Regions from separate parts of the Desulfovibrio sp. Huiquan2017 genome, predicted to be linked through region 2. Evidence: predicted binding sites of a transcription regulator. Region 2 holds the regulator's gene; the other holds the start of a gene.
The links. Region 2 encodes sigma-54, which starts transcription at its own class of promoters, with help from an activator protein. Its sites were predicted from a motif close to CTGGCACGGNNNNTGCTT; they were not measured.
Positions count from the first base shown of each region.

Region 1: J0909_RS05795 (YeiH family protein) is a predicted target of sigma-54. The motif match lies at 2,294-2,311, and genes of this name have one in related genera.

Region 1 is NZ_JAFMPN010000005.1:176,036-182,713, forward strand. It holds gene J0909_RS05780 (ATP-binding cassette domain-containing protein) at 1-23, shown strand, start outside; gene J0909_RS05785 (molybdopterin-dependent oxidoreductase) at 122-820, shown strand; gene J0909_RS05790 (alpha/beta hydrolase family protein) at 912-2,159, shown strand; gene J0909_RS05795 (YeiH family protein) at 2,395-4,146, shown strand; gene J0909_RS05800 (hypothetical protein) at 4,217-4,507, shown strand; gene J0909_RS05805 (hypothetical protein) at 4,530-4,856, opposite strand; gene J0909_RS05810 (c-type heme family protein) at 5,010-6,678, shown strand, end outside.
Region 2 is NZ_JAFMPN010000014.1:2,931-9,608, forward strand. It holds partial or broken gene pyrG (CTP synthase) at 1-828, shown strand, start outside; gene kdsA (3-deoxy-8-phosphooctulonate synthase) at 835-1,638, shown strand; gene J0909_RS12845 (KdsC family phosphatase) at 1,631-2,155, shown strand; gene lptC (LPS export ABC transporter periplasmic protein LptC) at 2,156-2,773, shown strand; gene J0909_RS12855 (LptA/OstA family protein) at 2,799-3,620, shown strand; gene lptB (LPS export ABC transporter ATP-binding protein) at 3,621-4,346, shown strand; gene rpoN (RNA polymerase factor sigma-54) at 4,586-5,995, shown strand; gene hpf (ribosome hibernation-promoting factor, HPF/YfiA family) at 6,029-6,571, shown strand; gene J0909_RS12875 (PTS sugar transporter subunit IIA) at 6,574-6,678, shown strand, end outside.

The DNA.
Region 1 (6,678 bases), on a different contig from region 2:
TGGGTCGCCAGATGGGCAGGTAGCCGCTTTTCCCTTGTCCTTTGCGCCACTCTTTGCCACCATGCAAACATGGCAAAATGCCGGTCCCGCAAGGCCCGGTCCCAACCCGCAAGGAGTGCGCATGAACGAAGACGCCCGATTGTCCCGCCGCGAATTCCTGGCCGTAACGGCCGGAACCATGGTCGCCATTGGCCTGCCCGGCCTGTTCGCCACCGTCGGGGAGGCTCGGCAGACGGAACTGGCCGCCCAGCTCCGACCGGACGGACGGCCCCGCGTCCCGCCGGGCCAGACCGTCATCGAGCGTATCGAGGACATGGGAGGCAGGCCCGGCTCACTCCGCCCGGAAGACTTCCGACTGCACGTCCACGGCGCGGTCGAAACGCCCTTCAACATCGACTTCCGGGAATTCATGGAGTTCGGCCAGCAGGACTTTATCTGCGATGTCCATTGCGTCACCGGCTGGACCCTCCTGGACGCCACATGGCGCGGCGTCCCGCTTTCAGTCCTCGTGGACCGGGCGCGTCCCTCGGCGGACGGCCGATTCATGGTCATCCAGGCCGCCCACGGCTACACCACGAGCATCCCGCTCGACGAGGCCCGCAAGCCGGACGTATTCCTGGCCCACACCCTGTTCGGCGCGCCCCTGCCCGGGCCCAACGGCGGCCCGGTACGCGCGGTGGTCCCGGACCGTTATTTCTACAAAAGCGCCAAATGGGTGGAGGGACTCAAGATCGTCTCACGCGATGAGCCGGGCTATTGGGAGACACGCGGCTACAGCAATTCCGCCGATCCCTGGAAGGAAGAACGCTACTCGCGCTAGCTCGCAGGGGCGCGTCCCCACACGCCGGACCGAAGCAGGCCGCCTTCCGGCGAGATTGACGAGAAGACTCGGACCTGGTTAGGTTGTTCCAATGAAGAAGCTCCTACTTTGCCTGACGGTCATCATGCTGTCGGCGACCGCCACCGGTTTTGCCGAAAAGGGAAAGGCGTTCGACGCCCATGCCACCGCGTTCAGCTATTTTTTCCACGACACGGACATGGATTTCCACTTCGGGAACCTGGTCCTCGGGGCCACGCGCAACGGCGGCGCGGAAATCGGCGAGGCGTTCCATGCCGCCTCGCGGATCAAGGATGGGAACGCCGCCGAATGGCAGACCGAATGGTTCCGGCTGGCCCACCGTGTGGAGGCGCGCGGACTGAAATCGCTCAAAGGAGGCCACACGGTCAGCGCGCGCGACCAGTTGCTGCGCGCGGCCTATTATTATCGCATTTCCCTGCTGGCCATGCCGACGTCGGCCCCGGAATTCAAGGCGCGCGGGCGGAAGTGCCGGGAACTGATGCGCATGGCCGGGCCGCTGTTCGATCCTCCCCTGGAATATTTCGAGGTCCCCTTCGAGGACACGGTGCTCCCCGGCTACTTCCGCAAAGCCGCCGACTCCGGCCAGCCCGCCAAGACGCTGCTGATGATCGGCGGCGGCGAAACCTTCATCGAGGACCTGTTCTTCTACATCGAGCCCCAGGCCCACGCACGCGGCTACAACTTCGCGACAGTGGACCTGCCGGGCCAGGGCATGCTCCCCGCAAGCGGCCACATCTTCCGCACGGATACCTACAAGGCCATGAAAAAAACAGTGGACTACGTCCTGGACCGCCCGGATGTGGCCCCGGCCAGCCTGGCCGCCTACGGCATCAGCGGCGGCGGGCTGTTCGTGCCCCAGGCCGCCATGCACGACCCGCGCATCAAGGCCATCGCCATGAGCGCCGCCGTAGTGAACGCCCATCCGCTGTTCGCGGCCATGCCCGCCGCCGTGGCCGACAAAGAGGAAATGGCCTCCTGGTCCTCCTTCCATGCGGGCATCGTTGAATCCATCTGCGAACGCTACGGCGTGGACAACCCCGAGGGACTCATCGAGGCCAACCAGGGCAACACCTTCGACGCGCGCAAGATCGCCGCGCCGGCCCTGCTCATCGTGGGCGAAGGCGAGTATCACAGCGAAGAGGTCAAGCGCCAGCAGCGAATCGCCCTGGAGGGCTTCCCGGACAAACGCAGCAAATTGGTGATCACTCCGGCCAACGAAGGCGCGACCAACCATTGCATCATGGAAAACAGGAGCCTGGTCGGACAGGTCCTCTTCGACTGGCTGGACGAAATCTTCTGATCCGCCCGCTCCGCCTTCCACTGCAAAGCTCACTTTCCAACACCGTCGGCCGAACCGCAAAGACAACTTTGCATTTCGGCCGACGTGTTTTGAAAAATATCCTGTAATTTCAAGCAAAAATCCTCAACAAAAGAATGGCCCGCTCCTTGCTTTGAGCAAGGAGACAAGAAGTTGGGTCCAAAGGACCGCCCTGGCGGTCCGCCATTGAGAGAAACTTTTGTGGAGGAATGTGAGAATGGCTGAACAAGTTGTCGAGAAGAATTCCGACGTCGTCGTCGATACGGGAAAATCTTCGTGGTCCGATCTCTGGAGGAAAGAGGACTACTGGGCCATCTGGCTCGGTTTCATTATCCTCATCGTCGGTACCTTTATTTATTTCAACAACAAACCCGCCGGGATGGAAGAGAAATTCGCCGCGGCCAACGTGATCATGGCCCACGAGGCCGAATCCGCCCCGTTCAAGACCGTGGCCTGGTACGAGGCCCAGACCGCCAAGGAAAAGATCAAGGCCAAAAGCCAACCCATCGGCAAGGCCATCGGCGCGTTCCTGGCCCATCCCAAATCCTGGTCCACCAACCCATTGAACGGCTTCATCCAGACCAAGGCCCAGGCAGACGCCAAAAACGCCAAGGCAATGCCCAAGTATGAGGCCGCCAAAGCCGCTGCGGCCGAAGGCAAGGCAGCCGCCCTGGCCGCCCAGGCCAAGGCCCAGGCCGCCGGATATCAGAGTGCCGAATTGAATGCGAACGCATCCACGGCCATCGAGCACTGGCTGAAGCTCCGCTCCCAGGAGTCCTCGGCCAAAAAGAAAATCGGGCACAAACCGTACAACCTGTTCCCGGGCTTGCTCACTCTGTTCGTCGGCTTTGGCGTGCTCTTCGCCATCGGCATGCACTTCATCGACGGCAGCAGCACGAAGTTTCTCAAAGGCTTCATCCTGGTCTTCGCCGTGGGCGTGCTCTCTTACGTCATGGCCGGACAGGCGACCATGAAGCAATACGGTATCGGCTACGCGGCCTGGGCCATCGCCATCGGGCTGATCATCTCCAACACCATCGGTACCCCCGAATGGGCCAAGAAGGCATTGCAGGTCGAATTCTTCATCAAGACCGGCCTGGTCCTGCTCGGTGCTGAGGTGCTCTTCAACAAAATCGTAGCCATCGGCATTCCCGGCATCTTCGTGGCCTGGGTGGTCACCCCCGTGGTGCTCATCTCCACCTTCATCTTCGGCCAGAAGGTCATCAAGCTCCCGTCCAAGACCCTGAATATGACCATCTCCGCCGACATGTCCGTGTGCGGCACCTCGGCCGCCATCGCCGCGGCCGCCGCGTGCAAGGCCAAGAAGGAGGAGCTGACCCTGGCCATCGGCCTGTCCCTGGTCTTCACTTCCATCATGATGGTGGTCATGCCCGCCGTCATCAAGGCCACGGGCATGCCCTACATCCTGGGCGGCGCCTGGATGGGCGGAACCATCGACGCTACCGGCGCCGTGGCCGCCGCCGGCGCGTTCCTGTCCGAAAAGGCCCTGTACGTGGCCGCAACCATCAAGATGATCCAGAACGTGCTCATCGGCGTGACCGCCTTCGGCATCGCCGTCTACTGGTGCACCAAGGTGGATTGTGTCGAAGGACAGAAGGTCGGGGCCATGGAGATTTGGCACCGCTTCCCGAAGTTCGTGCTGGGCTTCCTGACCGCTTCGGTCATCTTCTCCATCGCCTACTCGGCGCTGGGTTCCGACACGGGCTTCACCATGATCGACCAGGGCGTCCTGCGCGGATTCTCGCGGCTGTTCCGGGGCTGGTTCTTCTGCCTGTCCTTCGCCGCCATCGGTCTGGCCACCAACTTCCGTGAGCTGAAGCACTACTTCAAGGGCGGCAAGCCGCTCATCCTGTACGTCTGCGGTCAATCCCTGAACCTGGCCCTGACCCTGGCCATGGCCTACCTGATGTTCTACGTGGTTTTCCCGGACATCACTTCCAAGATCTGATCGCTTCCACCCCAAAAAAACGGAGGGGGGCCCGCCCGGCCCCCCTCACCCCCTTCAAGGAGCCTTAGACATGGAAAATCGAACCCTTCCGCAACGCATCCTGGCGCTGGTATCGGTCTGCGCCGTCATCTGGGTGTTCACCTATGTGGCCGGGCCCATGCTGGTCAACGCCTCCCAGGACTTCCGGACCCTGGGAGACTTCATCGTCCGGGAGAACATCGACACCGGCATGTTCTACTACACCGACCTGGAAATCGTCGGTCATGCCGACCACAACGCCCGCTCGACCATCGAGTACATGCCGCATGGCCCGGGTCCCCTGCCCAGCGTGGGGTCGGCCACGGGCGCGCCCGCTTATTAGGCGGCCGCCTCGGCTCGGGGGGTCAGCCGTTGTCGCGGGGGTCGAACATGGCCTCGATGCGCCGGTTGAGCCCCCAGAGGAACACCACGGTGCGGGCCGTGGCCGCGAGGAAGTAGCCCAACTGCTCCAGTTCGCTGTGTCCCAGCCCGTAGGAACGGAAATACAAGAGGAAAACGGCGGTCAGAGTCAGGCCGCATAGGAGGATGAGCGGGATGGTCGTGTTCAGGCGGATGAACAGGACTTCCCCCGAGATCCGCCCTTGGAAATACAGGACCAGCAAGGCGGCGAAGCGCAACACGCCGGTCCACGCCCGGACGAACATGTCCGCCGTGGCCAGGCCCACAAACATAGCCGCTCCAAACAACAACACGCCGCCCATCACGATTCTCCCCGGACGGGGACTCCTTTTCCGCCCTATACAAAACATACGGTCCGAACGAAAGAACCGTCAAGGAATCCTTGACGGGAACGGTCGCCATTCCCGATACTCGGATGCAAGACCATGAAGTTGCCCAGACCATACTCACTCCAGAGCAAGTTCCTGATCGGCCTGATCATGACCTCCGTGGCCATCGGCGGGCTGTTGCTCGCCGGGTTCTCCTACCACATGCGCCAAGTCCTCGAACGCGAGGTCGAGGAGAAGGCGGCCATGGTCCTGGCCCAGGTGGACGCGGTCCAGCAATACGTCCGCCGCATACTCAGGCCGCGCATGTACGAAGTGCTCGACGACACCTTCATCATCGAGGCCATGTCCTCGTCCTTCATCACCCGCAACATCATGGACGGCGTGTCCGAGCACAGCCCCACCAGCCACCTGTACCGCCGGGTAGCCATTGGCGCGCGCAACCCCAAATTCGAGGCCAACCAGATGGAACGGGACCTGGTGGACTATTTCCGCGCCCGCCCGGACCGGAAGGTCTGGCAGGGGTACACGGATATCGACGGCGTTGAGCACTTCGTCATGGCCCGCCCCGTAATCTACGCCCAGAGCTGCCTGCACTGCCACGGCCGTCCCGAGGACGCCCCCGAGCAGATAATGGCCCTGTACGGCGACCGGGGCTTCGGGCACCGCAAGGACAGCATCGGCGGCGTGGATTTCGTCGGGCTGCCGGTCTCGGCCTCGGTGGCCCACATGCAGGACACCATCATGAGCTACCTGATGGTCTTCGCCATCGCGGCATTGATCTATCTGGGAGCCACCAACGTCATCTTCAAGCGCATCGTGGCCAACAACATCCGGTTGCTGACCACCTGCTTCAAGCGCAACTTCAGCGACGACAAGGGACTGGAACTGGTGCGCAAACTGGAGAAAGGCGACGAAATCGGCCAGATGATCTCGGGCATCGAGCAACTGGGCGATTATCTTTACGAGACGCGCGAACAATTGCAGCACTACGCCAACGACCTGGAGGGCATGGTCCGGGAGCGGACCGAAAAGCTGGCCGAGCAGGCCGAGGCGCGCTCGGCCGACGTGCGCCTGTTCGTCCGCCTGCTGGCTGGATCGAGCCGGAGCGGTTCGCGGCCCGAGCTGTGGGAAAGCACCCTGCCGCACATCGTCGCGCGGTTCGACCTGGAGCGGGCGGTCTACGTATGCACCTTCTACTCCCGGCGGCACTACTCCTGGCCGCAATCCGACGTGCCACCCGAGCTTCCGGAAAACTGGATCCAGCTGCTGACCGAATCCCGGCCGCACATCGAGGCCGACCGCGCCTTCATCCCGGTGGAATCCTCGGTGGGCAACGCCGAGGGACTGCTGTGCCTGTACCGCAAACCCGGCCACACCTTCGTCGAACAGGACGAGGAAGTCTTCCAGGCCCTCGGCCGCCAACTGGGCATCGCCGCGGACAACATCATGGCCCTGGATTCCATTGTCCGAAACAACGCCAACATGCATGCCATCTTCGAAGGCATCACCGAGCCGCTCCTGCTGGTGGACGCCTCGGCCAATCCCGTGGTGGTCAACGAGGCCGCTCGCCGACTCGGTCTGGACCTGTCCGGCGGCACGGTCCGCGACGGCAGCATCATCGCCCTGCTTTGCGAGCGGGCGGACACGCAGGGCGACTGCGACATCTCCAAATCCCTCAACCTCAACGAGGTCATTTCCCGCGAGGTTTCCCTGCCCAGCGGCCGTTCCTTCGCCCTGAGCATCTATCCCGTGGCCGAATCCGGGG
Region 2 (6,678 bases):
GCCGAGCTCGCCCCCTGGGAGAATCTCGTTTACGCCCTGGACCACCCCGGGGGCGTGGTCAAGATAGGTATCGTCGGCAAGTACGTGGACCTGACCGAGGCCTACAAAAGCTTGCACGAGGCGTTGATTCACGGCGGCGTGGCCAATGAGGTCAAGGTGGAGCTGGAATACGTCAATTCCGAGAAGGTCACCCCGGCCAACGTGGAAAAGAAACTCAAGGGGCTGGACGGCATCCTGGTGCCCGGCGGGTTCGGCTCACGCGGCATCGAGGGCAAGATCCTGTCCATCAAGTATGCCCGTGAAAACAAAATCCCCTTTTTCGGCATCTGTCTGGGCATGCAGTGCGCCTGCATCGAGTTCGCCCGCAATGTCATCGGCCTGGAAGGGGCCAATTCCGAGGAATTCGACAAGGTCACCCCGCACAACATCATTTACCTGATGAAGGAGTGGTTCGATTTTCGGACCAAGAAGACCGAGACCCGCTGCGAGGACTCCGAGAAGGGCGGCACCATGCGGCTCGGCTCCTACCCGTGCAAACTCAAGAAGGACACCAAGGCCTTCGAGGCCTACAAGGTCGTGAACATCGACGAGCGGCATCGCCATCGTTTCGAATACAATAACAAGTACATCGAGCAGTTCGAGCAGAACGGCATGGTCCTGTCCGGCACCGCTCCGGACGAATCTCTGGTGGAAATCGTGGAGTTGCCCGGCCATCCCTGGTTCCTGGGCTGCCAGTTCCACCCGGAATTCAAGTCCAATCCCATGCACCCGCACCCGCTGTTCCGGGAGTTCATCAAGGCCGCCAAGGACGAAAAGGCCAAGAAGTAGCAGCCCATGGCAGATCTTTATCAACTCAGCAGGTCCGGCCCGTTCATTCTGGCCGGCCCCTGCGCCATTGAAAGCCGGGAGACCGCGCTTGCGACCGCCGACGTGCTCGCCGGACTGGCCGCAAAGCTGAACATCCCCATCGTCTATAAGAGTTCCTTCGACAAGGCCAACCGGACTTCGCTGACCAGTTTTCGGGGCCCCGGCCTGGAAAAGGGGCTCGAAATACTGGCCGAGGTCAAGTGCACTTCGGGGTTGCCCGTGGTCACGGATATTCACCACCCCGAACAGGCCGCGCCCGTGGCCGAGGTGGCCGACGTCCTCCAGATTCCGGCCTTCCTCTGCCGCCAGACCGACCTGCTGGTGGCCGCCGCAGAAACGGGCAGGGTGGTCAACGTCAAGAAAGGGCAGTTTCTCGCCCCCTGGGACATGAAAAACGTGGTCGACAAACTGCGTTCGGCGGGCAGTGAGCGCATCTGGCTGACCGAGCGCGGCTCCACCTACGGCTACAACAACCTGGTGGTGGACATGCGCTCCATTCCGCAGATGCGGGCTTTCGGCGTGCCGGTAATCATGGATGCGACCCATTCGGTGCAGTTGCCCGGCGGACTGGGCGGCGCTTCGGGCGGGCAGCGGGAATACGTCCCGGTCCTGGCCGCCGCCGCCGTGGCCGCGGGCGCGGACGGCGTCTTCATGGAGGTTCATCCCGACCCCGACAAGGCGCTGTGCGACGGTCCCAATTCCCTGCCTTTGGCCAAAGTGGAAGAGCTGCTCCGGCGGCTTCTGGCCCTCTGGGAGATCAGCCGTGGCTGATGCGACTGCGCTGGCGCGGAAGATCAAACTGCTGGTGCTCGACGTGGACGGCGTGCTCACCGACGGCGGCCTGTACTATGGCGACGAGGGGCTCCTCGTGAAGCGGTTCAATGTGCAGGACGGGCTCGGCATCAAGGTGGCCCAGGCAATGGGCCTTGAGGTCGGAGTCATCACGGGGCTGAATCAGAAACCGGTGGAGAACCGCGTTCGGGAACTGGGCATCCAGCATTATTACGCAGGGCATCACCGCAAGGTGCCGTTGTTCGAAGAGATGTGCGAAAAGGCGGGGGTCGATCCCCAGGAGGCCGCCTACATGGGCGACGACTGGATCGACCTGGCCGTAATGCGCCGCGCCGGGCTGGCCCTGTGCGTGCCCAACGCGGTGCCCGAGGTGATCGAGGCCGCGGATTGGATATCCGCCCGGCAAGGCGGACACGGCGCGGTCCGTGAAGCTATCGCCTTCATCCTGGAGGCCCGCGGCCTCAAGGAGCAGGCTCTGCAACACTGGGTGGACTAGATGAAAGGGCGCCCGGCTCTGATTCTTCTCGTCATTTTCGCCCTGGGGTTGCTTATCGGCCTGGGGGTGAATTCCCTTTTCTTTTCCGAGCCCATTCTGGAGGAAACCGGTACAGCCGAGCGGCCAAGGGCGTCGCGCGAGGAGATGTTCGCCGACGCCGACGTCTCGGCCGAGGACATCGAACTCGTCCAGGGCAAGCAGGGGGCCATGGCCTGGAAGTTGTTAGCCCGGAGTGCCAAGTACAACCAGGAACTCGGCATCATCGCCATGGATTTCCCCCAACTGACCGCCTTTTTCGGCGAGGATCGCCGGGAGGTCTACGTCCAGGCGGACCGTGGCGAGGTGGATCAGGAAAACGACAATCTGTCGTTGTACGACGGTGTCAGCGGGCGATTCGGCAACTTGGCCCTGGACGCCCAACATCTTGATTATGTGGGCGCAATAGGTAAGGTGTACCTCAAGGGCGGCGTCACTATGCGCCGACCGGACATGATTGTTCAGGCCAAGGCCATGGAACTCGACTTAGCCACGAACCAATTGGTGGCCGCGGGCGGCGTGGAAGCGTTGTTGGCCCCGGAAGGACTGGGAAGGAATCCTTTGCATGAAAACAAGGAATAAGACGTTGCGGAAAACGGTTCGACGTATGGGAATGCTGCTGCTGCTGGCCCTGTTGCTGGTTCCGGTCAGAGCCCTGGCCCAGGACTGGGGCGAAGTGCGCGAGGCCACGGTCAACCTCAACGTGCGCAAGGCGCCCAATCCAGGGGCCGCGCATGTGGTCACCCTGGCCAAGGGCCAGCGGGTGCGCACCGACTTCCCCGAAAACGGCTGGGTGGCCGTCTTCGAGTTGAGCGAAAAGGATCGCGACCCGGCCAAGGCCGTCGGGTACGCCAACGCGAAATTCCTCAAGGCTGTTGAGATGAAGAAGGCCGCGTCCACGCCCACTCCGGCGGCCCCCAAGATCGATTCCGGAGAAGGGCAGGTCACGGGTGCTGTGGCTGAAACACCGCCGCCCGCCCCCATTCCGGTGGGCATGGATCCGAACCGTCTGCCGGTGAAGATCACTTCCGATCGCATGACCTACAATGAAACCGGCAAGGTCATTTCCTTCGTGGGTAACGTGGTCGCTACCCATGGCGAACTGACCCTCTGGGCCGACAGGCTTTCGGCCTTTCTCGCGTCCAGCTCCGACAAGAAATTTTCCGCCGATAGCGTTGACCGCATCGTGGCCGAAGGCAAAGTCCGGGCACGGAAGGGGACCACCGAAGGAACCTGCGGCAAGCTGACCTACTTGGTGGGGCCGCAACTCCTCAAGATGGAGCAGAATCCCAAACTCCAGGATGGCCCCAACTCCTTGACCGGCGAAGTCATCAATTTCCACATCAAAGACGATCGATCCGAGGTCATCGGCGGCGAACAGCGCGTCAAGGCCGTCTTCATGACTCCCGGCAATCTCAAGGTGCAGTAGATGGCGGAAGGTCTGCGCGCAACGAACCTGTCCAAGCGGTACGGACAGAAAGAGGTCGTCCACGGCATCAACATAGAGGTCAACACGCGCGAGGTGGTCGGCCTGCTCGGTCCCAATGGCGCGGGCAAGACGACCACGTTCTACATGCTCGTGGGCATTGTTCAGCCCAACACCGGCGAGGTGTCGCTGAACGGCCAGCCGCTCACGGACAAGCCCCTGCACGAGCGCGCCCGCCTCGGCGTCAGCTATCTGCCCCAGGAAAGCTCCATCTTCAAAAAGCTTACCGTGCGCCAGAATCTCCAGATCATCCTGGAGCAGACCAACCTGACTTCACGGCAGCAGCGGGCCCGGGCCGAGGAACTCATGGAGATGTTCACCATCACCAAGCTGGCGGACCAGGCGGCCATGTTCCTGTCCGGCGGCGAGCGGCGCAGGCTTGAGATCGCCCGGGCGCTCATCCTCGATCCGCAGTTCATTCTTCTGGACGAACCGTTCGCGGGCATCGACCCCATTGCGGTCATCGACATCCAGGAAATAATCTCCGTGCTCAAGTCCATGGAGATCGGCATCCTCATTTCCGACCACAATGTCCGGGAGACCCTGAACATTTGCGATCGTGCCTACCTTGTCTACGAAGGGACGGTCATTCTGGAGGGAGCCCCGTCTGAAATCGTCACATCCAGCCGCGCCCGGCAGATCTATCTGGGCGAAGATTTTCATCTCTGATCTCCTTGCCCTTATCTTTTTTTCGCTTTCCCGATTTACACCGTACCCAAAGGTTGGTACACTTTTTTCATACCATCAATGTGCCCTGTGTATTTACAATAGAAACAGGATGTTATCACTATTGTGTTGCATCCTTAAATTCTCTGTGGCATAGTTGGTTTGAAAAAAATGGTGGGCGGGCGAAAAAAATTTTCGTTATCCAGCAGCCGATAAATACAACTTCAAGCGAGTGACGAATCATGGGATTGGAACTTCGGCAACAGCTCAAGCTCTCTCAGCAACTGGTCATGACGCCCCAGTTGCAGCAGGCCATCAAGCTGCTGCAGTTATCGCGTCTTGAACTACTGGAGACGGTGCAGCAGGAATTGTTGGAGAATCCCTTTCTTGATGAGACCGAAACCGACACCGAGGTCCCAGACAAAGCGGAGGCCCTGACCGAATCCCAGGCCGAGGAGGAGTTGGTCCGCAACGCCGACTGGGAAAACTATCTCGGCGAATTTTCCTCCACCTCCAAGCAGGCCATGTCCCGCGACATGGAAATGCCGGAAGAGGGTATGTCCTTCGAGGCGCGGCTGGCCTCCAAGCCTTCCTTGGAAGGGCATCTCAACTGGCAGATGCGTCTGTCCAGCTTTTCGGAGCAGGAATTGGCCATCGGGGACGTCATCATCGGCAATCTCGATTCAAACGGCTACCTGCAGGCGTCCATGGCGGAGTTGGGTGCCATGGTCCAGGCCTCCGAGGAGGAGATCGAATCCGTCCTGTTGCGCATCCAGCATTTGGACCCTGTGGGCGTGGGTGCCCGCAGCCCGCAGGAATGCCTGCTGGTCCAGATGGAAGTCCTGGGCTACGACGACCCGACTCTGGTCTCCCTGGTGCGCGACCATCTGGAGGATCTGGAAAAGAATCGCTACAAGCCGTTGGCGCGCAAATTCAAAATCTCCATGGACGAGCTCAAGGCATACCTGGACCTGCTCCAGACGCTCGATCCCATGCCCGGCGCCAATTTCTCCAGCACCGAGCCGCATTACGTCAGCCCGGACGTGTTCGTCTACAAGTACGGCGAGGACTTCGTCATCATCCTCAACGAGGACGGCATGCCCCGGTTGCAGATGAATACCTTCTACGTGGATTCCATGAAGGGCGCGGCCGACAAGGAGAAGGAATATTTTCAGGAAAAGATGCGTTCCGCCGCATGGTTGATGAAAAGTCTGTACCAGCGGCAGCGAACCCTGTATAAAGTGGTTGAAAGCATCGTCGGTTTTCAAAGAGCCTTCTTCGAAGAAGGCGTGACAAAGCTCAAACCCTTGATCCTCAAGGAGGTAGCGGAAGATATCGAAATGCACGAATCCACCGTGAGCCGGATCACGACGAACAAGTATGTTTCGACTCCCCACGGCATTTTCGAGCTGAAGTTTTTCTTCAACTCGGCCTTGGATCTGAACGACGGTTCCCAGGTGGGCTCGGAGAGCGTCAAGGCGCTCATCAAGCAAATGATCGCAGACGAAGACACGAAGAAACCGCTCAGTGACGAGCGCATCGGCGAGATCCTCCAGGAAAAACTGGAAGTGAATATCGCCCGGCGTACGGTCGCCAAGTACCGCTCGGCCATGGGCATTCCTTCATCTTCAAAACGCAAGCAGTACTTCTAGAACTGTTTGGCACTCTCAACCAGGAGGCGGCGTATGAACATCAGCTTCACTTTCAAGAACTTCGAGCCTTCCGATCACCTCAAGGGGTATGCGGAAAAGCGTTTTGAAAAGGTAGCAAAATACGTTTCCGATGCGGAGGCAGATCTCCAAGTCAATCTGCTGGTCGATAAGTTCCGCCACAAGGCGGACGTGATCCTGAACTCGGATCGCATTCATATCTCGGCCTATGAAGACTCGGAAGACATGTATTCCACCATTGACATGGTCCTGGACAAGCTGGAAGCCCAGCTCCGCAAGATGCGGGAAAAGATGAAGAACCGCCCCAGACAGGCGCGTCCGAATAAAATGGTGCAGATGAACTACCTGTCCTATGAGGACCTCGCTGCCGGTTCATCCCCCACCATCGTAGGCACCGATGCATACGAGCCCAAGCCCATGTCCGTGGACGAGGCCGCCATGCAGCTCGATGCCCTTGACAATGAATTCCTGGTCTTCCGCAATGCGGAAACCGAAGGCGTTAACGTAATATACAAGAGGAAGAACGGCGATTACGGCCTGATCGACCCTGGTAACTAAGCATGAAACTCAGTGATTACCTGGCGAAGGAGCTGATCCTTCCCGAACTCGCGTCCGAGACCAAATCGGACGTTCTGCAAGAACTCGTCGCCCCCTTGGGCGAACAA